4 regions of the Streptomyces sp. bgisy100 genome follow, and region 1 is predicted to be linked to each of the others. Evidence: riboswitches for the same ligand, from Rfam matches in the RefSeq annotation. Region 1 holds a riboswitch; each other region holds the start of a gene.
The links. Region 1 has a riboswitch for cyclic di-AMP ahead of AC3EQ1_RS15445 (C40 family peptidase). Riboswitches for the same ligand answer to the same signal wherever they lie in the genome.

Region 1 (2,191 bases):
TCCCCGGCGGCCTTGTTGGTGAAGGTGATCGCGAGGATCTGGCCGGGGTGGACGTGGCGCGCGCCCAGGAGGTGGGCGATGCGGTGGGTCAGCACCCGGGTCTTGCCCGAGCCGGCGCCGGCGACGATGAGCAGCGGCGATCCGGTGTGGACGACGGCGGCGCGCTGCTGCTCGTTCAGCCCCTCGAGCAGCGCGGCCGGGTCGATGGCAGGCCTCGGCGCGCCGTCGCGGTAGTACGCGTCCCGCTGGACGGGGTGGTCGAAGCGCCCCTCGAAGAGGTCGTGGGGGACCTCCTCCCGCGGGTGCGCGGACTCCTCGGGCGGCGGCGGGGGCTCCTCGCCCGAGTGCTCGAGGTCCGCCAGGAAGCTGTCGTCAAAGAGGCTGCTCATCGCCCACCGAGTCTAGGCGGCCGGACCGACAGCCCACACCGGTTCCCGCGTCCGTGCGGCCTCGACCGTCCCGTTCCGGCCGCCGCCGGTCCGCCGGCGGGCAAGGAGCAGGCCGTGGGGCCCGGCCGGCAGCAGGCCGGGGGTCGGCATGATCCAGCTCACACCTCAGGTCACGAAAAGGTTTCGGGCATATCGAACACCAGCCTTCACAGCACCCCCACACATTGGCTACCGTGCTCGCTCAGGCGGCTCGCACCACCCGCCGACGACCGCGTCGGCACGGGCGGCCTCCGCCGAGTCCGGCCCTGCCTCAGGCACCCGGAGCCGGGGACCCACAAAGCAACAATGGGGTGAATCGGCCCTCCGCACGCGGATCGAACGCCGTGCACGGGCCGTAGGGCAGCCTTCCGATCCGCCCGAACCCGACAGCTAACCCGGTAGGCGGTCCACGGAAGGAGACGCGCGCCTTGGCGTCGCACCGCAAACCGCGGACCAGTATTCTCGCCTCCCCCGGCTCCAGCCGCGCGGCCGTCGGCCTCACCACCGCGGCGATGGCGTCCGCGACGCTGCTGTCGCAGAGCGCCCAGGCCGCGCCGGACGAGCCGCGGCAGAGCATCGAAGAGGTCCAGAAGAAGGTCGACGACCTGTACCGCCAGGCCGAGTCGTCCACCCAGGAGTACAACCAGGCCAAGGAGCGCACCGACGCCCAGCGGTCGCGCACCGACCGGCTGGTCGACGACGTCGCGAAGCGGACGGAGCGGCTGAACGAGTCCCGCCGCAAGCTCGGCGGCCTCGCCGCGGCCCAGTACCGCGAGGGCGGGATGGCCCCGACCGCCACCCTGATGCTCTCGGAGCAGCCGCAGGACTACTTCGACCAGAACCACCTGATGGACCGGATGACCCAGCGCCAGCAGCGCGCCGTCTCGGACTTCCAGGAGGAGCAGGAGAAGGCGTCCGAGCAGCGGGGCAGGGCCACCCGGAGCCTGGAGTCCCTCACCGATTCGCAGGACCGGCTGCGGGCCAGCAAGCGGACCGTGCAGCGCAAGCTCGCCGAGGCGCGCGATCTGCTGTCGGACCTGACCGCCGAGGAGAAGGCCCGGCTGGCGGCGATCGAGCGCCGGAAGCAGGCCGAGGCCCAGCGCAAGGCGGAGGAGCTGGCCCGGGAGCAGGCCGAGAAGCAGCGCCGGGAGGAGGCCCAGCAGGACGACGCCACGGGCGGTTCCACCGGCACCGGCCAGGACTCGGACTCCGGCACCGCCTCGGCCAAGGCCGCCCAGGCGCTGGCCTTCGCGAAGGCGCAGATAGGCAAGCCGTACGTGTGGGGCGCCAGCGGCCCGAACTCCTTCGACTGCTCGGGGCTCACCCAGGCCGCGTGGAAGAGCGCCGGGGTCTCCCTGCCGCGTACCACCTGGGACCAGGTGAAGGTCGGCACCCGGGTCGCCACCGAGGACCTCAAGCCGGGTGACCTGGTGTTCTTCTACGACGACATCAGCCATGTCGGGATCTACGCGGGCAACGGCCAGATGGTCCACGCCCCGAAGCCGGGCGCCAACGTCCGCACCGAGGCGATCACCTACATGCCGATCTACGGCAGCGTCCGCCCCTCGTAACCGGCCGACGACGCGGAGTGCGCCCCACCGGACCGCCGGTGGGGCGCACTGCGTTCGGGGGCGGGTGGCCTGTGAAGGGGCGCCTCGGGGTCGGGTGTCGCTTCCGACCGGCCGGGGCCGCCCCCTTTCCCGGACTCCGGGGGCACGTCCCGGGCCGGGACTCCGGGGGTACGTCCAGAGCCGGGACTCCGG
Region 2 (2,191 bases), on a different contig from region 1:
ACTGGCTGTACTTGCCGTCGGCGTGCCGGATGACGACCTGGTTGCCGTAGGAACCGCCCCAGCCCGCGGAGACGACCTCGCCCGCACCGATGGCCTTCACCTTCGTGCCGGTGGGCACGGGGAAGTCGGTGCCGGTGTGGTAGCCGCTGGACCAGCTGGAACCGGACTGGTGGTACGGGGTGCCCACGGAGAGGTCGTCGACCGGGGCGGTGAAGCCGTCGGCGGACTTCTGCGCGGCGGCCTTGGCCGGGGCGGCCTGCTGCTTCGGCTCGGCCTTCGCGGCGGGCTTCGGCGCGGCCTTGTGCTCGGCGGCCCGGTGGGCCTCGTGCTTGGGGGCCGGCCGCTCGGACTCACGCTTGGGGGCGTCGTGATTCGGGGCGCCCTGCTCCTTGCCGCCCAGGGTGAGCTTCTGGCCCGGGAGGATCAGGTCCGGGTCGCCGCCGACGACCTCGCGGTTGCTCTCGTAGACCCGGTGCCAGCCGCCCTTGACGTCGTGGGTCGTGGCGATCTTGTACAGGGTGTCGCCGCGGACGACGGTGTACGAGCGGGTCCCGGACCCGGTGCCGGCCTTGCGCTCGGCCGGCTTGCCCTGCTCGCCCTGGGGCTTCGGGGCGGACTCGGCCGGGGCGGCCTTCCCGCCGTCGGGGCTGATCTGCGGGGCGGCGCCGCCCTGGGTCAGCCCGGCCTTGCCGGAGCAGACCGGCCAGGCACCGGGGCCCTGGCCGTCGAGAACCTTCTCGGCGATGGCGATCTGCTGGTCCTTGGTCGCCTGGTCGGCGCGCGCGGCGTAGTCGCCGCCGCCGAAGGCCTGCCAGGTGTCGTTGGTGAACTGCAGGCCGCCGTAGAAGCCGTTACCGGTGTTGATGCTCCAGTTGCCGCCGCTCTCGCACTCCGCGACCTTGTCCCAGGTGTCGACGGAGGCGGCCTGCGCCGAACCGACACCGATGAGCGGAAGGGCGATTCCGGCACTACCGGCGGCGGCGATGAGAGAAGCTCGGGAAATACGGCCGGGGCTGTACCGGCGGTGACGTCCGCGTGCAGACATAGGGGTATTCCTCTCCTACGCCTGCGAGGTGAGCTGTCGGGTTCGGGCTGGAGTTGCCCGGCCACGCCCTGAGCAGCGTCGTGCGCTGCGGCGCGTCTTCACCCCAAGCCGTTCCTCGCCTGTTGCGCGGTCCGGCACCTACCTGGTTCCCCCGCTCCTGCCGTGGTGCGTTTGTTGTTTCCCCTCCACCGGCGGCAGGACTCGGCGCTCCGACAGAGTATGGCCCGCCCTTTCATGGGCAGGCAGCGGTAAAAGTAAGCGCACCGAATTCTTTCCGACAAGTGGCGAGTATTCCCCGGAATCGCCTTTCGGTAGATCCACTCGGGACGGCGTCACACTGAGCTCCGGATCTTGATCCGAGAGCTATTCGCATTACTACTGAACGACTCTCACGTTCGGCGGGCGGTAACCGAGTTGCCCGGATTCACGCTTTTCGCGTGTGCGACATCACACCCCGGAAATACCTTTGTGAAATGGGTCACCACGAAGCCAAATGTCCGCTTTTGGGGCTCAATTCGGCTTTACAGGCAGTCGGCAGTATTGATGAGTGTTCGCGGCATACGTCCCGCCGGCCATCATCCGTACCCCGAACCACTCCCCCAGCGGCGCATATCCGGCGAAACGGATGATTCACCGACCCGCTCACCGCAGTGGCAACCCCGGCGGCAGCCTCTCCCCCGGTTATCGTGTGGTCCTTGATCGCGGACGTGCGGAGTCAGTGTGCAGAGAGCGGAAGAGCTGATCGACACCTCGCCGCCGGTGCGGCGCGCCTCCGGCGCGACCGCCCTGCTCCGGGGGCGCAACCGTTCCGCGACTCCCCTGATCGCCGTCGCCGCAGTCGCGGTTGCCGTGGCGGCGGCGCTGGCCCTGGGCGGCGGGAGCCGGCTCGCCCACCCGGGCGTCCAGGCCTGGCGGACGGTCAGCGTGGCCATCGTGATCCAGGCCCTTCCGTTCCTGCTGCTGGGCACGGCCGTGTCCGGCGCCATCAACGCCTTTGTGCCCGCCGACGCGTTCAGCCGGCTGCTCCCGAGGAAGCCGGCGCTCGCCGTCCCCGTCGCCGGCGCCGCCGGTGTGGTGCTGCCGGGGTGCGAATGCGCCTCCGTACCGGTGGCCGGAAGCCTGATCCGGCGCGGCGTCGCCCCGGCC
Region 3 (2,191 bases), on a different contig from region 1:
TGTGGTCGGCCCAGGTGCTCGGGATCTACTGCCTCGGCGGCACCCTCACCTCCCGGCTCGACCGGGTGCTGCGGGAGGAGAAGGGCTACACCTACGGCGTGCGGTCCTTCGGCCAGGTCCTGCGCTCCGGTCCCGACGGCACCGGCGCCTCGCTGCTGGCCATCAGCGGCTCGGTGGACACCGCCTCCACCGGCCCCGCCCTGGACGACGCCTGGAAGGTGCTGCGCACTCTCGCCGCCGAGGGCCTGACCGACGCCGAGCGGGACGTCGCCGTGCAGAACCTCGTCGGGGTCGCGCCCCTGAAGTACGAGACGGCAGCGGCCGTCGCCGGCACCCTCGCCGACCAGGTGGAGCAGCACCTGCCGGACGACTACCAGGCACAGCTCTACGCCCGGCTCGCCGAGACCGGCACCGTGGAGGCGACGGCGGCGGCCGTCAGCGCCTTCCCGGTGGACCGGCTGGTCACCGTGCTCGTGGGCGACGCCTCGCAGATCGAGGAGCCGGTGCGGGCGCTCGGCATCGGCGAGGTGAAGGTGGTCGGCGGCTGAGCCGCCCGGCCCGGCGGCGGGGCGGGCCCGTCCCCAACTCGTGAGTCCGCCGGTCCCGTTGTGGCGTCAGGCGCCCCAAAGGGCTTGTCCCCCGGGGCGGCTGACGCCGCGTCGGTCCGTTCCGGCGGGCCGTGACACGACAGCGAACCCCGGTGCCGGGTACGGCACCGGGGTTCGGTCGTATGCCCGTTTTGTTGGTGAGGGTGAGTGTTCTCCTGTGGTGTGCGCAACAAAGATCGGCATTTCTTTGGCGATTGAAAGATGTCCCGTTTAGCGTCGGTGCGGCTGTTCGGTCGGACACCGGCCGCACCCGCGGCACCGGACAGTCATCGCCGAGTCCCCGTACGGCGCGAGCCAGGGGAGCCGGGGACCCGTGCGCAGTCCCTGGGGTGAATCGGACGCCTCTCCGGAGGGGTCCGTAGGAGACCTTCCTGCTCCGAACCCGTCAGCTAACCCGGTAGGCGAGAAGGAAGGAAAGGAGTACGCCGCCCCATGGCGTTCACCCGTGCCACCGGGAAACACCGCCGTCCGAGCCGCATGGCCCGCTCCGGCGCGAACATCGCAGGCATAGCCACGCTCACCGCCGCCGGCGCCGTCACCTCGGTCGCTTCGCCCGCGCTCGCCGCGCCCGGGGAGACCCCGGCGCCCGAGGAGACCGGGCTGCGTCAGGCGATCGTCGCCGGGGACACCCTCGCCGACACGATCGACGCCCAGGCGAAGGCCCAGCAGGAGGCCGCCGACGCGGCCGCCGCCAAGGCCAAGGCCGAGGCCGAGGCCAAGAAGCGGGCCGCCGAGGCCCGGCGCGAGGCCGCCGCCAAGGCCGAGAAGGCGCGCGAGGCCAAGGAGCGGGCCGCCCGCGAGGCCGAGCGCAAGCGTCTGAACACCTTCGTCCTCCCCGTCGAGGGCAGCAGCGTCTCCACCGGATACCAGGCATCCGGCGGCGCCTGGTCCTCCGGCAGCCACACCGGCATCGACTTCCACGCCTCTGTCGGCACCTCCGTCCACGCCGTCGGCGCGGGCGAGGTCGTCGAGGCCGGCTGGGGCGGCGCCTACGGCAACAACGTGGTGATCAAGATGAAGGACGGCACGTACACCCAGTACGGCCACCTGTCGTCCATCGGCGTCTCCGTGGGCGAGACGGTCACCCCGGGGAAGCAGATCGGCCTGTCCGGCAACACCGGCAACACCACTGGCCCGCACCTGCACTTCGAGGCCCGTACCTCGCCCGACTACGGCTCGGACATGGACCCGGTCGCCTACCTCCGGTCGCACGGCCTCAGCCTCTGAAGTCCCCGACCGCCGCCGGCCGCAAGGCAGCGCCGATCCCGCACCTCCAGCGGGGCAACGCCGGTCCGGCCTGTCCGAAAGTCAGCGCCGGTCCGGCCGTACGCGTCGGAAACGCCTCCGCATTGCCATAGAGTTCCTGAACGGGGCGGCAGCGAATTGTGCTTCGCCCTTCACCTTTCACAGGAGGTCGGGCCATGCGGGGGCGACGGTGAACGGAAATGCGCTGCCGACGGCCGGTAAGGGAATTCCGGCGCACGCGGTGTGCCAGGCGATCCGGGAAGACATCGTCTCCGGTGCGCACCCGCCCGGCAGCCGGCTCACCGAGGAGGTGCTGGCCCGCCGCTACGGCGTCTCCC
Region 4 (2,191 bases), on a different contig from region 1:
AGGACTCCGCCTCGTCCGCGGTCCAGCCGAAGACATTGCCGCCGAGGCAGAGCGGGGAGACGGTCAGGTCGCCGAGGGACTTGCGCTGGTCAGCCATATCAGGCGTCAACTGGGGGGCGGCGGGGGCTATTCCGTCGGCAGCTGCGGTACGGCGGAGGCTGCTGCCGTACCGCGGGCGGTTGCGCCGGGGCGCCGCGGACAGGCCGACAGCCCTGGTGTCGGGGGGACGTCACCAGGGCTGTCGGAGGCTGCGGCGGCGGGCGCCGGTGGCGGGAGCGGCCGTCAGATGGAGAGGCCGCGGTCCCGCAGCCAGGAGGCCGGGTCGATCGGGGAGCCGCCGTCGGGACGGACCTCGAGGTGGAGGTGGGGACCGGTGACGTTGCCGGTGGCGCCGACGCGGCCGATGGTCTCGCCCGTGGTCACCTTGCCGGAGGTCTTCGTCATCGAGGAGAGGTGGCAGTACCAGACCTCGGTGCCGTCGTCGAGGGTGAGCACGATCCGGTAGCCGTACGCCCCGGCCCAGCCGGCCTGGGTGATGGTGCCGCCGTGGACCGCCTTGGCGGGGGTGCCGGTGGGGGCCGCGAAGTCCTGGCCGGTGTGGTCGTTGGACCAGAGGTCGCCGGCCTGGCCGAAGCTGGAGGTGAGGGTGTAGGAGGAGACCGGGACGGTGAACTGCTTGGCGAGCTTCGCCAGCCGCTCGGCCTCGGCCTTCTCACGGGCCTCCCGGGCCGCCTCCTCCGCCGCCTTCTTCTTCGCGGCGGCGGCCTCGGCCTTCTTCCGCTCGGCCTGCTCGGCGGCCCTCTCCGCGGCGGCCTTCTCGGCGGCCTTCTCCGCGGCCTCGCGCTCGGCCTTCTCGGCGGCGCTCTGCTGCTGCTCGGCCTGGCGCATGATGCGGGCGCGCAGCGCCTCGCCCGCGCCGGTGCCGTCGGCGGCCTCGTCGGCGGTGAGCCCGGCGTCACTCAGCGGGGCGGCGGAGGCGACGGCGACCGGGGCCTGCTCCGCGTCGTCCGCGACCAGGGAGCCGATGCCGGGCAGGGACGCGGCGTCGGGAAGCTTCTCCGAGACGGAGGAGAGGTCCGGCATGGAGATGGAGACCGGCGGCTTCTCCTGCGCGCTGGCCATGCCACCCGCGCCGACCGCGGCGAAGACGCCCACGCCGAGGACGGCGCCGCTACGGGCCATGCCGCCACCGCGCTGCTTGACGACGCGGTGCCGGCCGCGCACCGGGGCGACGGATTCCTCGGTCGGATTCCACTCACCCGCCGCGGCCGGGGGTTCCTCACCGAATCCGGGATCGAAACTCTGGGGTGTGTACGGGGATTCGGGGGCAGGCCTGTTGGACGCCACGCGGGCGCACTCCTTTCCTTCCTTCTCGCCTACCGGGTTAGCTGACGGGTTCGGAGCAGGAAGGTCTCCTACGGACCCCTCTGGGAGAGACGCCCGATTCACCCCAAGGTGTTGGTTCCCCGGTTCCCTGGGTGCAGGTGGTGCAGGTGGAGCTGGTGTGTCCGGTGGTGCAGGCCCTGCGGGGTGGTGCTGTGTGTGCGGGATTCGGCGATGGCGCACGGTGCCGTCTCTTGTGACGGCTGGGACGACCGCGCTGCGTTATCGAACGTTAATAGGGCCGGGGCCGGATTCCAAGCGGTTCTCGTTGATCGTTAACAGATTGGAGTAGGATCAATCCGGACATGTGCCGCCCAATAGGGGCGAGTTGAGCGGGCCCGCGAAACACGTTCCGGCTGATCGTGCGTCACTTGTTATGCGAAGTGATGCATTCCGGTCACGGACCGTAGGGTGCCGGGGCGGCGGCCCTGCCCTCGTCCGGACCACGGGTCAGCCCCACGGTCCTCCGGCGCTCCGGCTGCCGCCGCCCCGGCCGGCTGACCGCCAGCAGCGCCATGTCGTCCGCCGGCTCGCCCCCGGTGTGCCGGGCCACGTCCTCGACGAGCGCGTCGAGGAGGGCGTCGGGCCCGGGGAACAGCCGGCCGTCGAGCCGCTTCGCCGGGTCGTAGAAGACCCCCTTCTCGTCCCGGGCCTCGGTCACCCCGTCGGTGAACAGCAGCAGGGTCGAACCGCGCGGGAAGTCGAAGGTGTCGACCTGCTCCGGCCAGGCCCCCAGATCCCCCATCCCGAGCGGCAGCGAGGCCACCCCCGGCTCGACCCCGCACACCGAGCCGTCGGCGGAGAGCAG

Region 2: it holds a riboswitch for cyclic di-AMP, as region 1 does, so the genes downstream of both, AC3EQ1_RS13435 (transglycosylase family protein) here and AC3EQ1_RS15445 (C40 family peptidase) in region 1, are expected to answer to the same signal.
Region 3: it holds a riboswitch for cyclic di-AMP, as region 1 does, so the genes downstream of both, AC3EQ1_RS14415 (M23 family metallopeptidase) here and AC3EQ1_RS15445 (C40 family peptidase) in region 1, are expected to answer to the same signal.
Region 4: it holds a riboswitch for cyclic di-AMP, as region 1 does, so the genes downstream of both, AC3EQ1_RS28880 (M23 family metallopeptidase) here and AC3EQ1_RS15445 (C40 family peptidase) in region 1, are expected to answer to the same signal.

Annotation. Positions count from the first base shown of each region.
Region 1 is NZ_JBYITE010000019.1:45,367-47,557, forward strand. Features, by position in the region: gene pcrA (DNA helicase PcrA) at 1-389, opposite strand, end outside; cyclic di-AMP (ydaO/yuaA leader) riboswitch at 671-848, shown strand; gene AC3EQ1_RS15445 (C40 family peptidase) at 857-1,999, shown strand.
Region 2 is NZ_JBYITE010000015.1:94,080-96,270, reverse strand. Features, by position in the region: gene AC3EQ1_RS13435 (transglycosylase family protein) at 1-1,045, opposite strand, end outside; cyclic di-AMP (ydaO/yuaA leader) riboswitch at 1,051-1,192, opposite strand; gene AC3EQ1_RS13430 (permease) at 1,895-2,191, shown strand, end outside.
Region 3 is NZ_JBYITE010000017.1:41,583-43,773, forward strand. Features, by position in the region: gene AC3EQ1_RS14410 (M16 family metallopeptidase) at 1-548, shown strand, start outside; cyclic di-AMP (ydaO/yuaA leader) riboswitch at 869-1,026, shown strand; gene AC3EQ1_RS14415 (M23 family metallopeptidase) at 1,041-1,835, shown strand; gene AC3EQ1_RS14420 (GntR family transcriptional regulator) at 2,044-2,191, shown strand, end outside.
Region 4 is NZ_JBYITE010000066.1:3,714-5,904, forward strand. Features, by position in the region: gene AC3EQ1_RS28875 (aldo/keto reductase) at 1-97, opposite strand, end outside; gene AC3EQ1_RS28880 (M23 family metallopeptidase) at 283-1,347, opposite strand; cyclic di-AMP (ydaO/yuaA leader) riboswitch at 1,359-1,500, opposite strand; gene AC3EQ1_RS28885 (PP2C family protein-serine/threonine phosphatase) at 1,781-2,191, opposite strand, start outside.